DNA from 4 places in the Cupriavidus sp. USMAHM13 genome. Region 3 is predicted to be linked to each of the others. Evidence: predicted binding sites of a transcription regulator. Region 3 holds the regulator's gene; each other region holds the start of a gene.

Region 1 (5,116 bases), 770 kb from region 3:
GGGTCGAGCGGCAGCGGGTCCCAGTTGCGCAGGCGCAGCGCCTTGTAGCCCTGGAACAGGCCGCAGTCGATCATGACGCGGCGATCACCCGCTTCCAGCACATACTTCGAGCCGGTCACGGTATCGGTGGCACCGAGGAAGCGGAGTTGCATCGCCATCCGTGCGAAGGGAGGCCGCGGCGGTCAGGCCGGCGCCAGGCTCAGGCCTCGTGCGGCGACAGCCAGGCGCGCCGTGCGCCGCCGTCCGCCTGCGCGGCGGCCGCGATCTGGCCGACGAAGCCATCCAGCATCTCGCGCGCCTCGCCCGTCTGCACCTGGCGTTGCAGCAGGGCCAGCACCGGCTGCGGCACCTTGCCGCTCAGCCGCGCCACTTCCTCGATGGCGTTGAAAGCGCCGCGCGAGGCCATCAGGCAGACCACCGCGAGCCGTCCCTGCACGCGCCCCTGGTCGGCGAGGAAACTGCGCATCGGCGCGGCCAGCCGGCCGATCCAGATCGGCGTGAGCAGCACCACCTGGTCATAAGCCGCGAGCGGCCGGCCGTCGTAGGCGTAGGCGACATGGCGTTGCAGCAGGTTATCGACCACGCAGCGCACGTCTCCCGCCAGGCCGGCGCGGCTGCTCACGTCACGCACCTCATGGACCTCGGCGCCGAGTTGGGCCGCCAGCTGCTCGGCCACCTGGCGCGTGGTACCGGTGCGCGAGTAGAAGACGATGACGGTGTTTTCCATGTCTGTCCTGCCTTGCCGAAGCGTTGGATAAGTGGCCGCAACGCGGGTGGCTGCAACGCGGCGCGCGGCCCGGGACGGGCGGAACCTTACCTGCGCGGCGCGCACCTTGCCGATAGTCTAGGCATTGCGCCCGGCACGAGCTTGATACACATCAAGCCGGCCGACGCCCCCGCACCTCGCCGCACCTCGCCGCACCTCGCCGCACCTTGCCGCGTAGCTTGTGGCATTCCCCTCTTTCTTCGGGCTGGCGGCGCCTTCTGCCGCGATCCGCGCCTTGCCACGCCGTGCGGTGCCGCTCCTTGGCAATGAAATTGATACGTATCAATCCGCCGCCGGCCACACTGCCTAGAATGAGTCATTCCTTACCACGCGGCCCGCGCCCTCCGGGGCATGCGGCCATGCGCCACGGCGGCATCGCCGCCGCGCAATGCCCCGTCCACGTCGCCAAGCCAACCAGGAGGCCTCCATGGCAAATCCCAACGACATTCCCTTGGAAGTATTCCGCACCGGCATGCAGGCTGCGCTACGCGGCACCCTGCTGATGCTGGAGCGCCAGCAGCGCCTGCTGGCGTTCCAGCTCAAGGCGGTCGACCAGGCCATCGCCGGCTCGAAGGAAATCGTCAACGAGGTATCGCACGCCGGCACCGTCGCCGACCTGGCGGCGCTGCCGGCGGCGCTGATGCGCCAGCAGACCGAGCAGTACACGCGCCTCTGCGAGGAATACACGGCGCTGGCCAGCCACAACCAGGCCGAATTGGCCGAGCATCTGCGCGAAGCCGGCGATAGCTGGCAGAAACTGCAGGGCAATGCCACCGCCGGCCCGCAGTTCGCGATGCCGATGCCCGCGCCGGTGCAGGAGTGGTTCGACCGCTTCGGCCAGTTCAATTCGGTGCTGACCAATGCCTTCCTGCAGCCGAACGCGGCGCATGGCAACGGCGCGGCCGGCCACGAAGCGGCGGCGCGCGCAAGGAGCCGCCGTGGCGAATGAGCGGAATGCGCGTATCGCCCTGGTGACGGGCGGCATGGGCGGCCTCGGCGAGGCCATCGCCGCCCGCCTGCATGCCGCCGGCCACCGCGTCATCGTGACCCACTCGCCCGTCAACGATCATGTGCAGGCGTGGCTGGACGGCCAGCGCGCGGAGGGCCGCGACTTCGCCGCCTTCGGTGTCGACGTGGCCGACTATGACGACTGCCAGCGCTGCGCCAGCGAGATCCTGGCGCGCTTCGGCACGGTCGACATCCTCGTCAACAATGCCGGCATCACGCGCGACCGGACCTTCAAGCGCATGGAGAAGGCGGAGTGGGATGACGTGCTGCGCACCGACCTGGATTCGGTCTTCCATATGACCAAGCCCTTCACCGACGGCATGAGCACACGCGGCTGGGGACGGATCATCAATATCTCTTCGGTCAACGGTTCCAAGGGTGCCTTCGGCCAGGCCAACTACGCCGCGGCCAAGGCGGGCATGCATGGCTTCACGAAATCCCTGGCGCTGGAACTGGCCGGCAAGGGGGTGACCGTCAACACGGTGTCACCGGGCTACCTGGCGACCAAGATGGTGACCGATGTGCCGGCCGAGATCCTGCAGGCCAAGATCCTGCCGCAGATCCCGGTCGGGCGCCTGGGGCGCCCGGACGAAGTGGCGGCGTTGATCGCCTACCTGTGCTCCGATGACGCCGGTTACGTGACCGGCGCCAATATCGCCATCAACGGCGGCCAGCATATGCAATGACCGCACGCGCCGGCACCTCGCCGGCGCAAGCGCTTGTCCGCCCGGGCGGGCCCCGCCGGTCTTGACGGGCATCAATGTGCCAGCCGCCCGATCACCTAACCTTGGGGCACGGGGATGCCCCGCCCCCAACAACCTGCCCGTTTCCTGGAGACTTGCCATGTACCAGCGCATCCTGCTTGCCGTCGACGGCAGCCGTTCCTCGGATCTGGCCCTGAGCCAGGCCATCACGGTCGCCAAGGCCACCGGCGCCGAGGTCGAGGCGATCTTCATCGCCGACAACAGCGATCTGTTCTTCGACGTCGGCTACTTCGACCCGTCCAAGATCATGGACAGCATCATGGCTGCCGGCAACGAAGCGCTGTCGGCTGCCGCGGCGCGCCTTGCCGCCGAGGGCGTGCGCCACAGCACCAGGCTGATCGACAAGCCGGTGGGTCCCGGCATGATTTCCGACACCATCATCCAGGAGGCTGTGCGCTGGGATGCCGACCTGCTGGTGCTCGGCACCCATGGCCGACGCGGCGTGAAGCGCCTGGTGATGGGCAGCGTGGCCGAAGGCGTACTGCACAAGAGCGGCAAGCCCGTGCTGCTGATCCGCAGCGAAGCCCCCGACTGAGCGCAGCGCGCCGGCGGCGGACAGTCCCGCGAGCCGGGGCCGGCCGCCGATCGGCCGTCAGTTCGGGAAATCGCCCGGCTCGAGCCAGCGCGCGATATAGCGGCCCATGGCCTCGAGCAGCACGTCCGAGGTCAGCCCCGACGCGCCCGCCAGCGCCGGACAGATCACCCAGGTGGTGCCGTCGGCCTCGAACAGGCGCAGGGTCTTGGCCAGGTCGGCGGGCTGCAGCACGTAGTCGCGTGCGCTGGCGCGCTCGAGGCCGAAGGCGCGCACATAATCCTCACGGTGCCGCTCGCCCAGGCAGACCACGAGCTTGGGCCGCCAGCGTCGCCGGATCTCGCTGATGAAGCGGAAACGCCCGCCGTTGCGGCAGCGCTCCAGGTAGCGCTGCTTGGGCACGAGTTCGGGCTGTCCGCGGAAGGCCTTCGACCAGGGCTGGTCGCCGACCAGATGAGCCGGCAACGGGAACAGGCTCAGCTTGAATTCGGCGCCACCCGGTGCGTAGAGATGATTGGCGTAGTAGTCCTGCCAACTGCTGATTTCTCGGGACGGGCCGAGGACCTGGGTGCGCGCGGCGCACATGATGCGCGCCACCTTCTGGTGCGACTGCCAGCGTTCCATGGCTTCGCGGTTAGTCGCGCGGAATGCGGCATCCCATGCGCCGGGATGCCGCCGTGGAATCAGCGGTGCCAGCAGCGATTCGGTCCAGGGATGCGGTGTGCTATCGCAAAACCAGATCGCCGCAGCGGGATTACCCCCTTCCATACCCACATAAGAAGCAAAATAAACATCCAATTGCTCACCAGAGAATATTATCTTCTGTTCTATTTCCATACCTTTTACCGCTTGGTGGAACTTGAGATGCCCTCGCATCGGAACCCAAGGCCCCGGCTGCGCCGCGGGCGGTGAGATACCCGCAAATGCATCGGCACAACAATGATGGGTAGAACGGCAACAAGAACAAGCAGCATTCGCTGGCAATCCCAAACTCCGCGATATCCGCAGTGCGCCCTGGCGGGGGCGGCGGCAGGCCGCGCCGGAAATCCCTTCGCCGATGGCGGGGAAAGCCTGGAACCAGTCGATCCGCATCGGTGAATCCCAGGGAGGACGGCGCCGGACCGCTGCCGGCGCGGGACCAGGATCCGAATCGACTGATCGCGTAACGGATCGCGTATGCGCGAAACACTTGCTAGGCGGTCGAAGATTCTGCGTGAGAATAGATTTCATCGCTCCCCTCTTTTGGGGGATCGATGCCCGCACCTTTTCCCTTCTCAAGCGGGGTAGGTCAGCGAGAGAATGCGCACGAGACAAGACGGCGTCGATCCGTGCCAATGCCGCCCGCAGCGCGTAGCGGCAGTCTTCCGCGCGGTCTTCGCGCACCAGGTGAGAAAGGTGCGATCACCGCGAAAAAAGAGGGTGTAGGCGCGGGGAGTGCCTACACCCTACCGGGAAGTAGCAAGGGGTCAACGCTTGCTGGTGTGGATTATTGAGTGCCGGGGAATCCGGCGTTACCCTGCTTCGGTAGGTGCCACGCTTTGGTGGGGAAAAGTTCTCGCGCGCGCACCCGTCGCGCCCGCGCTGCGGCGGGCCCGCCAGCCCGAGGGAGCGCGGGCCGCCGTCCCGGCACGCGGCACGGCAGCGGCCCTGCCCCTGTGCCTGTCACACGCCGGTCATGATGCGGAAGGCCAGACGCGCCTGCCCATCCGCAGGGGCGACGCCGATGATGGCGGTGGGACGCCGGTGCCCCGCATCATAAGTTCGTGGACCCAGGACGTCAGCCCCCGGCGATCTCGGCCAGCTCGCGCCCCAGCGCGCCGCCCGCGGGATCGGCGCACAGCGCCAGCATCTGCTCGTCGGTGTAGCCCCAGTCGCGCGCATTCTCGAAGGCCAGCACGCTGTCGTTGCCGTCGATCAGCTCGATGCGCTCCGCCGGCAGCGGTGCCGCGTCGGCGATCGAGTGGAAGACGATGGCGCCCGGCTGCAGCGGTGCCGCGGGGTTCTGCTCACACACGACGGCCAGCCGGTTCGACGCCAGGCGCAGCA
Region 2 (5,116 bases), 300 kb from region 3:
GCGGCGCTGGCCGCGGACGGTGCCAGGCACGATGCCTTCTTCTGGCTGGGCGAGATCAACAAGGCGTCGACGGTGATCAATACCGACGAGGGGCTGCTCGAGCGGACGCTGGCGCCGCGCGTGGCCGGCGGCATCGCCAAGGTGCTGGCCGACGGCGACAAGCCCGGCGGCAAGCGCCCGTCCCTGGTGATCACCTTCGAGCCGCTGATGATCCAGGCCGCCGGACAGGAGGTCACGCTGATCCACGCCGGGCGTTCCAGCCAGGACATGCTGGCCACGGTGCGCGCGGCCATGCTGCGCGAAGAGGTGCTGGGTCTGGCCGACCAGCTCGACAAGACTTCGGCCACCATCGTCAAGCTGGCGCGCCAGCATGCCGGCACCATCGTGCCCAACTACACCAATGGCGTGGCGGCGCAGCCGAACAGCTACGGGCACTACCTGCTCGGGATCCAGGCCGGCCTGGAACGCGACGCGCAGCGCCTGCGCGAGGCCTACCAGCGTATCGACCGCTCGCCGATGGGCACCACGGTGCTCAACGGCACCGGCTGGCCGCTCGACCGCCAGCGCATGGCGGGCTATCTCGGCTTCTCCGCCCTGGTCGACAACGCCTACGATGCGTCGCAGATCAGCGCGGTCGACCTGCCGGTGGAGGTCGGCGCCATCGTCACCAGCATCGCCCTGCACGTCGGCGGCTTCATCGAGGACGTGATGACGCAGTACGCGCAGCCGCGCCCATGGATCCTGCTGCAGGAAGGGGGCGGCAATACCTATGTGTCCAGCGCGATGCCGCAGAAGCGTAATCCCGGCCTGCTGAATTCCACCCGCGAGAAGGCCTCCACCGCGATCACGCTGGCCATGGGGCCGGTGATCCGCGCGCACAACCTGCCGCCGGGCATGTCCGACGCCAAGGATGCGGTGACCAACGGGCAGATGGTGCAGAGCGCGGTGACCGCGCTGCAAGGGCTCGACCGCATCATGACGGCGCTGGTGATCGACCGCCAGCGCGCGCTGGAGGAACTGGACAGCGACTGGACCGCGTCGCAGGAGCTGGCCGACGAGCTGATGCGCAAGTACAAGCTGCCGTTCCGCGTCGGTCATCACTTCGCCTCCAACCTGGTCGACTACGCCAAGGCGCACGACATCAGGCCCAGTGCCTTTCCCTACGCCGAGGCCAGGCGCATCTATGCGGAGTCGGTGCACGACTACGGCAGTACCGAGTTCCCGATGAGCGAGGCGGAGTTCCGCGCGGCGCTCGACCCGGTGGCCATCGTCAACCACCGTGTGACCTCCGGCGGCCCGCAGCCGGCGGAAATGGAACGCATGCTGAAGGCCGCCGAGCAGGATCTGGCGCGGCAGCAGGCGTGGATCCAGGCGCGCCGCGGTGCCATCGATGCCTCGCTGGCCCGGCTCGACCGGGATTTCGACAAGCTGCTGAAGTGAAGGAAGGCCGCGGCGCGGCCGCGGGCCATCGGACAGGCGGCCTTCAGGCAGCCGGCTGTCCGGCCGGGCGCGCGGTGCCGGCGCCGAAGCGCTTGCGCAACTCGCGCCTGGCGCCTTGCAGCGGGCCGTCGGCGGTCTCCACTGTAGCGTGCAGGTAGTCTTCGCTGGCGTCCAGCAATGCCGTGTACATGTCGCGGCACATCATGCGTGCGGTGCGGCCCGGCCAGTCGGCCGGCAGCAGGGCTTCGGGCAGGTCGGGGTCGCGCAGCAGCACGCGGCGGTACTCATGCAGCAGCAGGGCCCGCAGGAAGAAGGCGTCGACCGGCGCCAGGCCGGCGGCACTGTCCAGCAGCGGCGAGAAGCGGCGCAGCAGCGCCTGCCAGGCGGCGGCCACGTCGCCCAGCCGGAAGGTCTGTTGCATCAGGACCTGCAGCGGCTCCAGCGAGAAGGCGGCCAGGCTGGCCGCCTCCATCACCGCCACATAGTCGAGCGCCTTGGCGGCAGTGAGGATTTCCCGCAGCGATGACGCGTCCGCTCGCGGATGGGCGAACACGCCGGGAGCGATGGCGCCGAAGCCTTCCCACAACAGCTCCCGCTTCAGTTGCTGCCGCAGGGTGGCGCGGGCGTCGCCGCGCACCAGCACCAGGGTCCAGCGTCCGTCCCACTGTGCCGCTTCGCCGGCATAGATGCGCTTGCCCGCGTGCGTCACACGCTGCAATCCCGCTTCCGACAGCCCGTAGTAACTGCGCCGTCCGAGGCGCGTGGCACTGAGCCAGTCGTCCGCGGCCAGCCGGAACGTCGCGGTGCGCACCAGCCGGTCGTTGATGCCGAATGGTTCCGCGAGGTGGATCAGGCTGCCCAGCCAGAGCGCCTGCGGCCGTGGCGCCACCACATCGCCGAACAAGGTCACCAGCATCGAATTGGCGCCGAGCTTGAGTCCGCGGGCGAGCCGCGCAAGCTGGGGAGAAACGGTGTCGATATCCAGGCGGGTGGCCATGCGTACACCTTGAAAGTGATACAGAAACATCGATTGTTTGAATCAAATTGTATCACTATCATCCCCTTCATCGAGACGGTTTGACGCAGGTCAAGGCCTGGAAAAACGGAGCACGGGATGTACGCACAACTGGTGGAGACGGGGGCGACAAGGCTTCGCGCGCTGGACGAAATGGACCCGCAGGAGCGCGAGTTCCAGGCGCGCATCGATGCCGGCATCAAGATCGAGGCCAAGGACTGGATGCCCGAGGCCTACCGCAAGACGCTGGTCCGCCAGATCTCGCAGCATGCGCATTCCGAGATCGTGGGACAGCTGCCCGAGGGCAACTGGGTCACCCGTGCACCCACGCTGGAACGCAAGGCGATCCTGCTGGCCAAGATCCAGGATGAAGCGGGCCACGGCCTCTATCTCTACAGCGCGGCGGAAACGCTGGGCGTGTCGCGCGACCAGTTGCTGGATGACCTGCACGCCGGCAAGGCCAAGTACTCCAGCATCTTCAACTACCCCACGCTGAGCTGGGCCGACATCGGCGCCATCGGCTGGCTGGTGGACGGTTCCGCCATCATCAACCAGGTGCCGCTGTGCCGTTGTTCCTTCGGCCCCTATGCCCGTGCCATGGTGCGGGTATGCAAGGAAGAGTCGTTCCACCAGCGCCAGGGCTACGACATCCTGCTGGCGCTGTGCCGCGGCACGCCGGAGCAGAAGCAGATGGCGCAGGACGCGCTGAACCGGTGGTGGTGGCCGGCGCTGATGATGTTCGGCCCGTCCGACGCCGATTCGCCCAACAGCGCGCAATCGATGCAGTGGCGCATCAAGCTGTTCTCCAACGACGAACTGCGCCAGAAGATGGTCGACCAGACCGTGCCGCAGGCCGAGTACCTGGGCCTGACCGTTCCCGATCCGGACCTGAAGTGGAACGAGGAACGCGGCCACTACGACTTCGGCGCCATCGACTGGGACGAGTTCTACAACGTGCTGCGCGGCAACGGGCCGTGCAACCGCGAACGCCTGCGCACGCGCGTCAAGGCCTGGGACGACGGCGCCTGGTTCCGCGACGCCCTGGTGGCGCACGCCGACAAGGCAGAGCGCGCCGCCGCCTGACACCGGGCGCGCCAGCCGGCGCGCCGACCCACCGCCAACCTGACAGGAGAGTTGCCATGAAAGAGTGGCCGCTTTGGGAGATCTTTATCCGCAGCCAGCACGGCCTGGCCCACAAGCATGTGGGCAGCCTGCATGCGCCCGATGGCGAGATGGCCATCAACCATGCGCGCGATGTCTACACGCGCCGCAACGAAGGCGTCAGCGTCTGGGTGGTGAAGGCCGCCGACGTGATGGCGAGCAGCCCGGGCGACAAGGGCCCGCTGTTCGAGCCCGCCAACAGCAAGATCTACCGGCACCCGACGTTCTTCCCGATGCCGGAAGAGGTCAAGCACATCTGATGGCAGCGCGCGAGGACGACTCCACCATGGACCAACACAAGCTCGAATACCTGCTGCGCCTGGGCGACAGCACGCTGGTACTGGGCCAGCGCCTGTCGGAATGGTGCGGTCGCGGCCCCGCCCTGGAAGAGGACATCGCCCTGACCAACGTGGCGCTGGACCTGATCGGCCAGACGCGCCTGTGGCTGGGCTATGCCGGGGAAGTGGAGGGGGCCGGCCGCAGCGCCGACCAGCTCGCCTACCTGCGCGACGCGCACCAGTTCCGCAACCTGCTGCTGGTCGAGCAGCCCAACGGCAGCTATGCCGATACGCTGGCACGCCAGTTCCTGTTCGACACCTGGCACTACTTCCTGCTCGACGGCCTGCAGCACAGCGCCGATGCGCGCATCGCCGAGATCGCGGCCAAGTCGCTGAAGGAGGTGGCCTACCACGCGCGCCGCAGCGCCGACCTGGTGGTGCGCCTGGGCGACGGCACCGTGGAAAGCCGGCGCCGCATGCAGCAGGCCTTCGACGATCTGTGGATGTTCACCGGCGAGTTGTTCGAAAGCGATGCCGCCGACGCGGCGCTGGCGGCGCAGGGTGTGGCCGTCGACCCGGCCACGCTGGCCGGCGCGTGGCTGCGCCATGTCAACGAGGTGCTGGACGAGGCGACGCTGAGCCGCCCGGCCGGCGGCTGGGCGCAGAGCGGCGGACGCCAGGGCCGGCATAGCGAGCACCTGGGCTACCTGCTGGCCGAGATGCAGTTCCTGCAGCGCGCCTATCCGGGCGCCAGCTGGTGAGGGAGGCCGCCATGTCAGCGACAGTTGCCGAGCGCGCCAGCCTGGACCAGGTCTGGGCCTGGCTGGACAAGGTGCCGGACCCGGAAGTCCCGGTGATCTCGGTGGTGGACCTGGGCATCGTGCGCGATGTGGCCTGGCTGGACGACACCTGCGTCGTCACCATCACGCCGACGTACTCGGGTTGTCCGGCCATGACGGCGATCCGCGAGGAGATCGAGCGCACGCTGGCGGCGCACGGCGTCGGGCACGTCAGCGTGCAGACGCGCCTGGCCCCGGCCTGGACCACCGACTGGATGAGCGCGCGCGGCAAGGCCAGCCTGTCGGGCTACGGCATCGCGCCGCCGGCGGAGCAGGCCATCGACATCAGCGGCCTGCGCGGCGCCGGCGGCTCGCTTGCCATCGGCCGCAAGGCCTCGCCGGCACTGGTGGTGGCCTGCCCGCACTGCGGCTCGCGCCACACC
Region 3 (5,116 bases):
CTATATCTTCGGGCTGGTGCTGTGGCCGCAGGACGTGATCTACCTGAGCGTGCTGCTGGTGATCTCGGCGCTGGCCCTGTTCCTGTTCACCGCCATCGCCGGCCGGCTGTTCTGCGGCTATGCCTGTCCGCAGACGGTCTATACCGAAATCTTCATGTGGATCGAGCGGCATGTCGAAGGCGATCGTTTCGCCCGCATCCGCCTCGACGGCGATCCGTGGTCGCTGCGCAAGCTGCGCATCAAGGCGACCAAGCATCTGCTGTGGATCGTGGTGGCGCTGTGGACCGGTTTCACCTTTATTGGCTATTTCGCGCCGATCCGCGAGCTGGGCGGGCAGGTGGCTGCGTTCGCGCTCGGGCCCTGGCAGGCCTTCTGGATGCTGTTCTACGCCTTCGCCACGTGGGGCAACGCGGGCTTCATGCGTGAGCAGGTGTGCAAGTACATGTGTCCCTACGCGCGCTTCCAGAGCGTGATGGTGGACCGCGACACCTTTGTCGTCACCTACGACAGCGGCCGCGGCGACCCGCGCGGCAGCCGCTCGCGCAAGGCCGACCACCGCGCCGCTGGGCTTGGCGACTGCGTCAATTGCAGCATCTGCGTGCAGGTCTGCCCGACCGGCATCGACATCCGCGACGGCTTGCAGTACGAGTGCATCGGCTGCGGCGCCTGCATCGATGCCTGCAACCAGGTGATGGACAAGATGGACTACCCGCGCGGGCTGATCCGCTACACGTCGGAGAACGCGATGCGCAAGGGCTGGTCGGCCCAGGCGACGCGCAAGCGCCTGCTGCGTCCGCGCGTGATGATCTATTCGGCGATCTGGCTGGCACTGCTGGCGGGCTTCGCCATCTCGCTGTCACTGCGCACGCCGCTGAAGGTGGATATCATCCGCGACCGCGGCAGCCTCGGGCGCGAAGTCGAGGGGCGCTGGGTGGAGAACGTCTACCGCCTGCAGTTGATCAATACTAGCGAGGCGCCGATGCAGTTCACCATTCGCGCCGACAGTGCGGAACTCGGCAAGCTGCGCGTGGAGTCCGACGGGGCGACCGGCGAACTCGCACCGACCTCGAACCGCCTGCTGGCCATCCGCGTGCGCGTGCCGCTCGAGCAGGCGCGGCAGGGCACGCACAAGATCCGCGTGACGGTGCAGGGCGGCCAGGAGGAGGGGCATGTCGTCGAGGTGAACCAATCGACTAGTTTCATCGTGCCGCGCGACCTGTAGGGCGTGCGGAGGGGATTGCCGCAGGGCAGACAAGCGGGGCGGCCACGATGCCGCCGTGCGTAACAGCAAGGAGCGAAGCCATGCAAGGACCCGCCCGACAATCATTGACGGACGCCGGCACGATGCAGCAGGCCGTGCGGCCGTGGTGGAAGGAACCCTGGCCCTGGCTGCTGATGAGCGGGCCGCTGGCGGCGATGGCCGCCTGCGGCGTGACCATCTGGCTGGCGATGACGCATCCCGACAAGCCGATCGAGGAGGGCGTCAGCCGGCACGGGCTGGTGGTCGAGCGGCAGGGCGCGGCGCGGGCAGTGTCCGGCGCGACAGCCACGGAGCGGCCATGAGACTGCGCTGGCTGATGTGGGTCCTGTGGCCGGCCTTCCTGGTCGCCGGTGTGGCAACCGCCGCGGTGTTCTCGCTGGTGGATCCAAGCGATCTCAGGCTGTTCGGGCGGCCGGTCGAGGCCTCGCGCGAGGCGGTCTACACCATCGGCTTCCTGCTGGCCTGGCTGCTGTGCTCGCTGTCGAGCGCCCTGACCTTTTATACGATGCCGGTGCGCCTCGGCGATACCGACGAACTGGAGTAGGGGATGCGCGCAGGCCGAAGGGCTGGGCAGAACGGGGCCTGTCGAAGGCGCCGGATGCCTGCGCCCTCGGCTTGGTCAGCAGCTCTTGCCGTAGATCTGCTTGATGCCGGGTACGTCGACCAGCTTGACGTGGCGCTGGCGGATCTGGATCAGCCCGGCCTCGGCGAAGCGCGAGAACAGGCGGCTGACGGTTTCCAGCTTGAGGCCGAGATAACTGCCGATTTCCTCCCGGCTCATGCGCAGCACGAACTCGGTCGACGAGTAGCCGCGCTCCGACAGGCGCTCGGACAGGTTGACCAGGAAGGCGGCCAGGCGCTCCTCGGCGCGCATGGAGCCGAGCGTCAGCAGCATGACCTGGTCCTGCGTGATCTCCTTGCTCATCATGCGCAGGAACTGCTGCTGCAGCGACGGCACGGTGGTCGACAGGGTCTGCAGGTCGTTGAAGCGCATCACGCAGACCTCGGTGTCTTCCAGTGCGGTAGCATCCGACGCGTGCTGCATCTCGCCGAGGCCGTCGAGTCCGACGACTTCGCCCGGCAGGTGGAAGCCGGTGATCTGCGAGCGCCCGTCTTCCATCGTCACGTGTGTCTTCAGGGTGCCGAAGCGCACCGCGTAGACTGCGCTCAGGGGTTCGCCGAGCCGGTAGAGCGTCTCGCCCTTGTGGACTCGCACGCGTTCCTTCACCAGCGAGTCGATCTTTTCGATGTCGTTGCGGTTCATGCCGACCGGCACGCACAGGTGTCCGAGCGAGCAGGACGAGCAACGGGGCGACATCGCGGTGACGGGGATGGAATTGAGCAAGCCGGGGCCTATTGTCGTTGAGCTGCGAGGGCGCAATTTCTGCATTTTACTGTGTGAAGGCATCCGAAGGGGAGCGAAAGTTGACTGCGGCGGTCTTTTTCAGTGTTTTTCTGCTGGCCTTGCTGGGTGGCGTGCACTGCGCAGCCATGTGCGGCGGCATTGCACTGGCGGTCGAGCGGCCGCAGGCGGAAGCGCCGGTCGTCGTGCTGCGCAGGCCGCGGGACTGGTTACGTGAACAGTTATCCATGCATGCGGGGCGGGTGGTGACTTACATGCTGCTCGGTGCCGCGCTGGGCGCGGTCGGCGCCGGTGCCTGGCGAGCCCAATACCTGCCGCTGCAGCGCGGCCTGTTTGCCGCTGGCAGCATGGTCCTGCTGGGCACCGGCCTGTGGCTGCTGGCCGGGCGCGCGCCGCAGTTCGCCGCGCTGGAGCGCTTGGTGGCGCGTGGGGCCGGAGCCCTGGCAGGCCGCCTCCGCGGGCGGCGCGCCGGTGCCCCGTCCGCCCCGATTCAGGTCCGCCCGCGCTTGCTCAGGCGTTTCGGCATCGGTCTGGCGTGGGGGCTGGTGCCGTGCGGCATGGTTTACGGTGCGCTCACCCTATCGTTGCTTGCCGGCAACGCGTTGTCGGGGGCCTTGCTGATGGGGGTATTCGGTCTCGGGACCTTGCCCAACCTGCTGATGTTGTCCGGCCTGTCCGGCGCGTTGCGCGGCTGGTCGCGCCGGCCCTGGGTGCGCGTCGGTGCCGGCGTGGCAGTGATGGGGTTTGGTGCGGCCGGGCTTGTGCGGGCGGCGATGTTGCCGCACACGCTCGCCGCACACGGCTTCTGTGTGGTGTTCTGAAGGGGGCTCTTCTGTTTTGGTGATGCGTGAGGCACTTTGTCGGGTGTGCCGAAGGCGCCGCGCTGGTGATGGGCGGTTGCAGCGCCGGGCCGGAATGCCCTACAATCGGCAGCATTGCAGTATCTATCGCGCTGGCGCTGCCGCGCGCATGGCCGGGCAACTCGAACGGCCGTCCTGAGGCCAGTCCGGGCAGAATGTTGCTGACGGACGTAGCCACCTCGCAGCAAGCCATGCCGGTTGACAAGATCTCCGGTTCAAAAGACCGGCTGGGCGTTGCGCGACGGGAGGTGCGCAACACCGTGCGGATGACTGCATCGTTCTTGCGGCGGAAGGGGTTGGACCCGTTCGCGCCGATCCGCCGCTCCAGAAGGGCGGTGCAACGCAAGAGGCCTTTCGGCCGGCGCTGAGGCCGGCAGCAGGGCAATTCTCCGCCGGACTGACCCGGCAACCCGAAGCAGAATAAGATGGGCGCGCGGCTTTCATGCGGACGGCATGCCGGCCGGCCGCGCAATGAGATGGCGATGGCGCTTCGGCCTCGCTGGATCCGAAATCCCCGAATCCTCCGGCGGTCCGCCGGGGGCAGGTGCAAAGACAGGCTGCACACATCCGTATATGAATACCCAAGAGGCGAAAATCGTCCTCGAGACTGCGTTGATCTGCGCGCAGGAGCCCTTGCGCGTGGCGGAACTGCGACGGTTGTTCGCCGATGAGGTGGCTGCCGACACCATCCGCGTGCTGCTGGACGAGTTACGTCTGGATTGGCGTGATCGGGGCGTGGAACTGGTGGCGCTGGCCAGTGGCTGGCGTTTCCAGAGCCGGCCCGGCATGCGCGAATACCTCGATCGCCTGAATCCGGAGAAGCCGCCGAAATACTCGCGCGCGGTGATGGAGACGCTGGCGATCATCGCGTACCGGCAGCCGGTAACCCGCGGCGACATCGAAGAGATCCGCGGGGTGACCGTCAGCACGGAGGTGATCAAGCGGCTCGAGGACCGCGAATGGATCGAAGTGATCGGCCATCGCGATGTGCCAGGGCGGCCCGCGCTGTACGCGACCACCAAGGCTTTCCTCGATGATCTCGGCTTGCGTACCCTGGACGAGTTGCCCCAGCTGGAGGATGCGCAAGCGCAGATCCAGGCGGCCTTGCTGGACCAGCAGGCCATTGACTTCGAGTCGCTTGGCCAGGCCGGCGTGCCCGCCGGGCAGGATGCGGAGGGGCAATTGGCCCTGGATGGCATGACGGTCGCCGAGGCCGGCCGTGTCGCCGGCGGCCTGGCGCCGGCGACGCTTACCGAGGCGATCATCGAAGCCGCACCTGGGCAGGTTCCCGCCGGGTTTGACGCCGTTCCCCAGGCTGTGCGGCAGATACCTGAGCCAGCCAGCCATGCCGCCGAGGCGTCCGCGCGGACGCCGGCCGACGGCGTACCCGATACCGAGACCGCATCCGCCCAGCCGGCCGATGCTCTCACGCCGGCAGACGGCGAGCGCGATGCGCGCGACGAGCGCCTGCCTAACTGAACCCATGCAACATCCGATTGTGAATACTTTGTCCGATTCTGTAGAGCAAGACGTCCGCCACGCGGATGCGCCGGGCAGCGATGCCGGCAGTGCGGCCGAGTCCGGCGCATCTCCCGAGGGCGGCGCACGCCGCAAGGGCCTGCGGCGCGGCTT
Region 4 (5,116 bases), on a different replicon from region 3:
GGGCGCAGCGCCCGCAGCCAGGCCATGGTGTCGTCGGCGAGGTCGGCGTCATGGGTATCGAGCGCCAGCTTCGGCGCCAGCATCGATTCGCCATAGCCGGCCACGTGGAAATGGCTGGCACGCGCCGCCACCGGCAGCCAGGCATCCAGCGCGAGGCCGCAGTTGCGCTGCGCGCAGACCGCGTTGGAGAGGTCGAACAGCAGGCCGCAGCCGGTATCGTCCATCAGGCGCGTGAAGCAGTCCGGTGCATCGTGCCCGCCCGGCAGCAGCGAGGGGTAGTTCTCCAGGTGCAGGCGCACGCCCAGCTGCTGCTGCCACCATTGCACACGCGCGCGCAGCGCGGCATAGCCCGCGCGGTAGTCGATCTCGGCCAGGTGGTAGAGGTGGCGGCCCTGGTGGGTGAAGGTAGCCACATGGTCCGAGACATAGAGCGGGCGCAGCACCGCGATGTAGTCGCGCAGGCGTTGCGCCAGCGCCTCCAGCGCGGCCTGGTCGTTCTCGAGGAAGCGCGAGAACATGATGTGCAGGCCGAGCGGGCAGGGAAAGGCGGCGGCCAGTTCGGCGGGCGGGACCTGCAGGAAGTTGTCGATCAGCAGTTCGCAGTAGTCGATCTCGCCGTCCTGCGCCATCTGCCGTACGAAGGGATAGGTACTGCCCAGCGTGTAGTTGAAGCCGATCTGCATGGGGTCGGGAGCGCAACGGAGGAAGGGCGGCGCCCGCACCGCGGGCGCCGTTGCACCGGTGCCGTCAGGCACCCAGGGCGGCACAGCAGGCGCCGCAGCAGGCGCCGGCGCGGCCGGGGACTTCGATGGTCTGCTGGCTTGCGATACGGATCTTCATGTCGATTCCTCTTGCTGTCGGGGTTGGGGTTGGGGTTGGGGTTGGGGTTGGGGTTGGGGTTGGGGTTGGGGTTGGGGTTGGGACAGGGAATATCTGCAAGCCCCTGCGCGCCATATCGCACGTGCAGGAGCGTCCACAGCATAAGCAGTGGCGCCCTCCGGCGCAGCGTGACGGATTGCCGCAACCCCGATCGCCTCCGGCCCGTGCGCTGTCAGGCCCTGCCCGCCAGGCAGTCCACCACCTCCTCGTCGCTGACCTGCGGGAACGACAGATAGTGGTGCCCCACCGCCTGGAAGCCTGCCGGCGCGTACAGGCAGACCACTTCGTCGGCATACGCCTGCACCTCCCGCAGGCCATCGGGCGCTGCCACCGGCACCGCGCATACCAGCCGCGCCGGCGCCTGCGCGCGCACGGCGTGCAGCGCGGCGATCATGGTGGCCCCGGTGGCCAGCCCGTCGTCCACCACGATGGCCACGCGGCCGGCCGCAGAGGGTGCCGCCGCACGGCCCGGCGTATAGCGCGCGCGCCGCTGCCGGATGCGCTCCAGTTCCTCGGCGCGCACGCGCTCCAGGTAAGCGCTGCCGGCAGTGGGCTCGGCGTAGGGCGCCAGATAGGTCCAGCCGTCTTCGGCCACGGCGCCCAGCGCGAACTCGGGGTCGCCCGGCGCGCCGAGCTTGCGCACCAGCACCACGTCCAGGTCCGCCTGCAGCGCGTCGGCCAGCACGCGCCCCAGCGGCACGCCGCCGCGCGGCAGGGCCAGTACCAGGGCACGCTGCCCGCGGTAGTGGCCCAGTGCATCGGCCAGCTGCGCGGCCGCGTCCTGCCTGTCTACGAATCGCATCTTCGGCCCCTCTTCCATTCACCGCCGCCCGCAAGGTGCCGCCGCGCGCTGGCAAGGCGCGCCGGCCTGTGGCGGCGCGGCCAGCAGCTCGGCCGGTTCGTTCCGCGCGGGAAAGCGCAACTGCAGGTCGAGCGCGCGCCCGCCCGGCTTGACCTCGATGCCGTGGGACTCGATGGTGACGCCATAGCGGATCACCGCGCGGTAGGTGCCCGGCTCCAGCTTGAGAAACAGGTAGGGGCCTTCGCTCAGCACCAGCAGCACGATCTCGCGCCGCGCGTTGAACAAGGTCACCGACACATCGGACAAGGACCCGTCGCCGCCACTGTCGAGGAAATGCATGCGCACATTGAAGCGCGGCGCGATGCGGCGCAGCGCGGCGGCCTCATCGCTGCCGATGCCGCCGGACACATAGGTGATCCCGTTCACATGGTGCAGCGGCGGCACACCGCCTTCCTGCATGGCTGGCGCGTCCGCCGCGATGCCGACGACCGGCACGCCGGCCGCCAGCGCCAGGCCGGTGATGCCGAGCAGACTCAGTTTCCTTGCAAAGGCGCGCATGCTGCCCTCCTCGCTGGTTGGAGGCGTCGGGCGCCCCGGCCGGCGCATGCAGAGCGGACGGGGCCACGCCGCGATGCTTGCTACGAGACTAGGCCATGCGGCGCGGCAGGGCTTGGCGTGGATCAAGAAAGACGTGCGTGCGGACAGGATGCGCCCAAGCCGCTTGAGCCGGCCGACGGGTGTGCTCCCTTTCCGCTCATGGGAGAGGGGCTGGGGGTGAGGGCAGGCGCTGGCTGGCCGTGGTGGCTGGGATCGCACCATCGGCTTCGTTTCCGTGCTCGCGTGCTGGATCACACCGTTGGCTTCGCTGGATGCGGCGCCTTGCTAAACCACCCCTCTCCCCCACACTCTCCCCGTGCGGGGAGAGGGAGCCAAGACACTATGCTTGGCGCTCGGTGTTGGTGCATCTCGCCGGCTTGGTCCCGCGCGGCGGTGATCAGGGGAAAATCCGCGAAATGCTCGGCGAGATCGATGCGCTCGCCCGCCGGCGCCGTCAGGCAGACCAGTTCGTCAGCCAGCGGGCGCACCTTGGCCAGCCCTTGCGCGGGCGCGGCCGGCGCGGTATCCGCCCTGGGCCTGGGCGGGCGCAGCCAATCCGGGCCGGCGCAAGCCGCGCAAGCGGCGCACAGCACGAGGCCGGCGCAGCACCTCGCACACCCGCGCCATCGGCCATGCCGTTCTCGGACCGCCTGCCGCTTCCGCTCCATGTTCCACCTCCTGTCCGCGCCGTCCGCTGGCACGGCCGTGCCATTTGCGCGCCCCTGACCATGGAAAGGCTAGGCGAGCGTCGTCCGCGCGGCTTGACCCGGATCAAGCCAGCCGCACGCGGCACGCCTACGCTGTATGCATAGGGCAGGGCCGGGATCGCACCCCCTGCTGCACGGAGAGCCTTCATGTATCGACGCATCTTGCTCGCCATCGACGGCGGTGCCTGTGCCGCCACCGTGCTCGCCCAAGCCATCGAACTGGCTCGCGCCAGCGGGGCGGAGATGCGACTGCTCCATGTCGCCGATGACAGCGACGTGTTCTTCGAGGGCAGCGACGGCGCCCAGGCCACGGCGCCGCACAGCGCCAACGCGCACGGGCTGCGTCTGCTGGGCGAGGCCGCTGCCCGCTGCGCCGAGGCCGGCGTGGCCCACACCACGCGCCTGCTCGAACGGCCGGACAGCACCGGGCAGGTCGCCGCCGCCATCGCCGCCGAGGCCGAGGCCTGCAACGCCGATCTCGTGGTGCTCGGCACCCACGGCCGGCGCAGCCTCGGCGAACGGATGCTGGGCAGCGTGGCGCACAGCGTACTGACGAAGACGAGCCGGCCGGTGCTGCTGGTGCGGGCTGACTAGACCACTCTCAAGTCCGCTGCTTCTTATGGTTGCGGCTGGATCAGGCGGATCTGGTTATTGTTCATGTCGGCGACATAGATAGTGCCGCTGGCATCGACCGCGATGCCGGTCGCTCCCCAGAATGACGCAGCCTTGCCGTAGCCGTTAGCCGAGCCAGTCTTGCCAGAGCCCGCCAGCGTAGTCACGACACCCGCCGCAGTAACTTTGCGGATCGCACTATTATCGGTGTCCGCCACATAGACGTTACCCCTCGCGTCGAGCGCCAGGGCATACGGGAACTGGAACACTGCCGCAGTGCCCGTGCCGTCGACGAAGCCAAAGGTGCTCGAACCGGCCAGCGTGGTGACGACGCCGCCTATCGGGGTGATGCTGCGGATCCTGCTGTTTCCGGTATCGGCCACATAGACGTTGCCGCTGGCATCCACCGCCACGCCAAGCGGATTGGAGAAGCTTGCGGAGGCGCCGGTGCCGTCAGCGGAGCCGGCGGTGCTCGAGCCGGCCAGCGTGGTGACGACGCCCAGCGGGGTGATCTTGCGGATCTGATTGTTGCCGGAGTCGGCCACGTAGACATTGCCGCCCGCGTCCACCGCGACGCCATGCGGATTCCTGAATGACGCGGCGGCGCCGGTGCCGTTGGCGAAGCCGGCGGTGCCGGACCCGGCCAGCGTGGTGACGACGCCCCCCGGGGCGATCTTGCGGATCTTGTTGTTGTTGGCGTCGGCCACGTAGACATTGCCACCCGCATCCACCGCGATCCCGTTCGGGCCCGAGAACGATGCAGCGGCGCCGGTGCCGTCGGTGGAGCCCGACGTGGTGGAGCCGGCCAGCGTGGTGACGACGCCCGCCGGGGTGATCATGCGGATTTCGCTATTCCCTGAATCCGTCACGTACAGGTTGCCGCTGGTATCGAGCGCTACGCCATACGGGCTCTTGAACGACGCGGCGGTCCCGCTGCCGTCGGCGGCGCCCGCCGTGGTGGAGCCCGCCAGGGTGGACACCCGCGCCTGCACTGCACCGCAGGTAATCGCCACGTTCGTCACAGCGGCCGCGGCGATGCCGCTGCCATGGCTCACCGAGCAGGTTTGCCCGAGCGGCTGCGTGCCGATCGTGACCGCATAAGCGCTGTTGGGCGCAACAGGCGCGGCGAAGGTGAAGGCGCCGTTGGCGCTCAGTGTCAGCAGGGCGGCGCCGTTGTTCAACAGTTGCAGCGAGAAGCCGCTGGCAAGGCCGTTGACTGCACCGCCGATGGTGTACCCGGGGCTGGGGCTGGCGCTGGTGCTGGTGCCAGGGGAGGAGCCGGCGCTCTGGGGATCGTCACCGCCGCCCCCGCAGGCGGCGAGGCACAGGCACAGCGACGCGATGGCTGGCTGAAGCAAGGGAAAAGGGAGGGTGGCATGCTTCTTCATGTCTTCTTTCTCAGCGTGGAGGGGAACAAGGACGGCAACAGGCCGGGAATGCCTGATAGGCGCCGATGCTAGCGAGACGCCCGCCGGCAAAGCTGACAAGTCCTGACACCCGCCGACAGCGGAATCGGGCA

Evidence for each region. Region 3 encodes FNR, which switches genes on or off when oxygen is low (the NO sensors DNR and NnrR bind a similar motif). Its sites were predicted from a motif close to TTGATNNNNATCAA; they were not measured.
Region 1: a site for FNR is predicted at 2,522-2,535, ahead of BKK81_RS10170 (universal stress protein). Genes of this name have one in related genera too.
Region 2: a site for FNR is predicted at 2,518-2,531, ahead of paaA (1,2-phenylacetyl-CoA epoxidase subunit PaaA). Genes of this name have one in related genera too.
Region 4: a site for FNR is predicted at 3,040-3,053, ahead of BKK81_RS22270 (universal stress protein). Genes of this name have one in related genera too.

Annotation. Positions count from the first base shown of each region.
Region 1 covers NZ_CP017751.1:2,310,212-2,315,327, reverse strand. Annotated here, with positions in the region: gene BKK81_RS10190 (MBL fold metallo-hydrolase RNA specificity domain-containing protein) at 1-152, opposite strand, end outside; gene BKK81_RS10185 (flavodoxin family protein) at 200-727, opposite strand; gene BKK81_RS10180 (phasin family protein) at 1,194-1,715, shown strand; gene phbB (acetoacetyl-CoA reductase) at 1,750-2,460, shown strand; gene BKK81_RS10170 (universal stress protein) at 2,618-3,073, shown strand; gene BKK81_RS10165 (XpsR family transcriptional regulator) at 3,131-3,694, opposite strand; gene BKK81_RS10160 (HD-GYP domain-containing protein) at 4,848-5,116, opposite strand, start outside.
Region 2 covers NZ_CP017751.1:2,787,821-2,792,936, reverse strand. Annotated here, with positions in the region: gene BKK81_RS12270 (argininosuccinate lyase) at 1-1,440, shown strand, start outside; gene paaX (phenylacetic acid degradation operon negative regulatory protein PaaX) at 1,484-2,437, opposite strand; gene paaA (1,2-phenylacetyl-CoA epoxidase subunit PaaA) at 2,555-3,538, shown strand; gene paaB (1,2-phenylacetyl-CoA epoxidase subunit PaaB) at 3,595-3,876, shown strand; gene paaC (1,2-phenylacetyl-CoA epoxidase subunit PaaC) at 3,903-4,655, shown strand; gene paaD (1,2-phenylacetyl-CoA epoxidase subunit PaaD) at 4,667-5,116, shown strand, end outside.
Region 3 covers NZ_CP017751.1:3,084,331-3,089,446, reverse strand. Annotated here, with positions in the region: gene ccoG (cytochrome c oxidase accessory protein CcoG) at 1-1,222, shown strand, start outside; gene BKK81_RS13575 (hypothetical protein) at 1,345-1,563, shown strand; gene BKK81_RS13570 (hypothetical protein) at 1,560-1,805, shown strand; gene fnr (fumarate/nitrate reduction transcriptional regulator Fnr) at 1,881-2,606, opposite strand; gene BKK81_RS13560 (sulfite exporter TauE/SafE family protein) at 2,687-3,445, shown strand; gene scpB (SMC-Scp complex subunit ScpB) at 4,058-4,963, shown strand; gene rluB (23S rRNA pseudouridine(2605) synthase RluB) at 4,968-5,116, shown strand, end outside.
Region 4 covers NZ_CP017752.1:880,636-885,751, reverse strand. Annotated here, with positions in the region: gene mbnB (methanobactin biosynthesis protein MbnB) at 1-683, opposite strand, end outside; gene mbnA (methanobactin) at 748-840, opposite strand; gene BKK81_RS22280 (phosphoribosyltransferase) at 1,052-1,681, opposite strand; gene BKK81_RS22275 (hypothetical protein) at 1,700-2,239, opposite strand; gene BKK81_RS22270 (universal stress protein) at 3,133-3,579, shown strand; gene BKK81_RS22265 (NHL repeat-containing protein) at 3,603-4,985, opposite strand.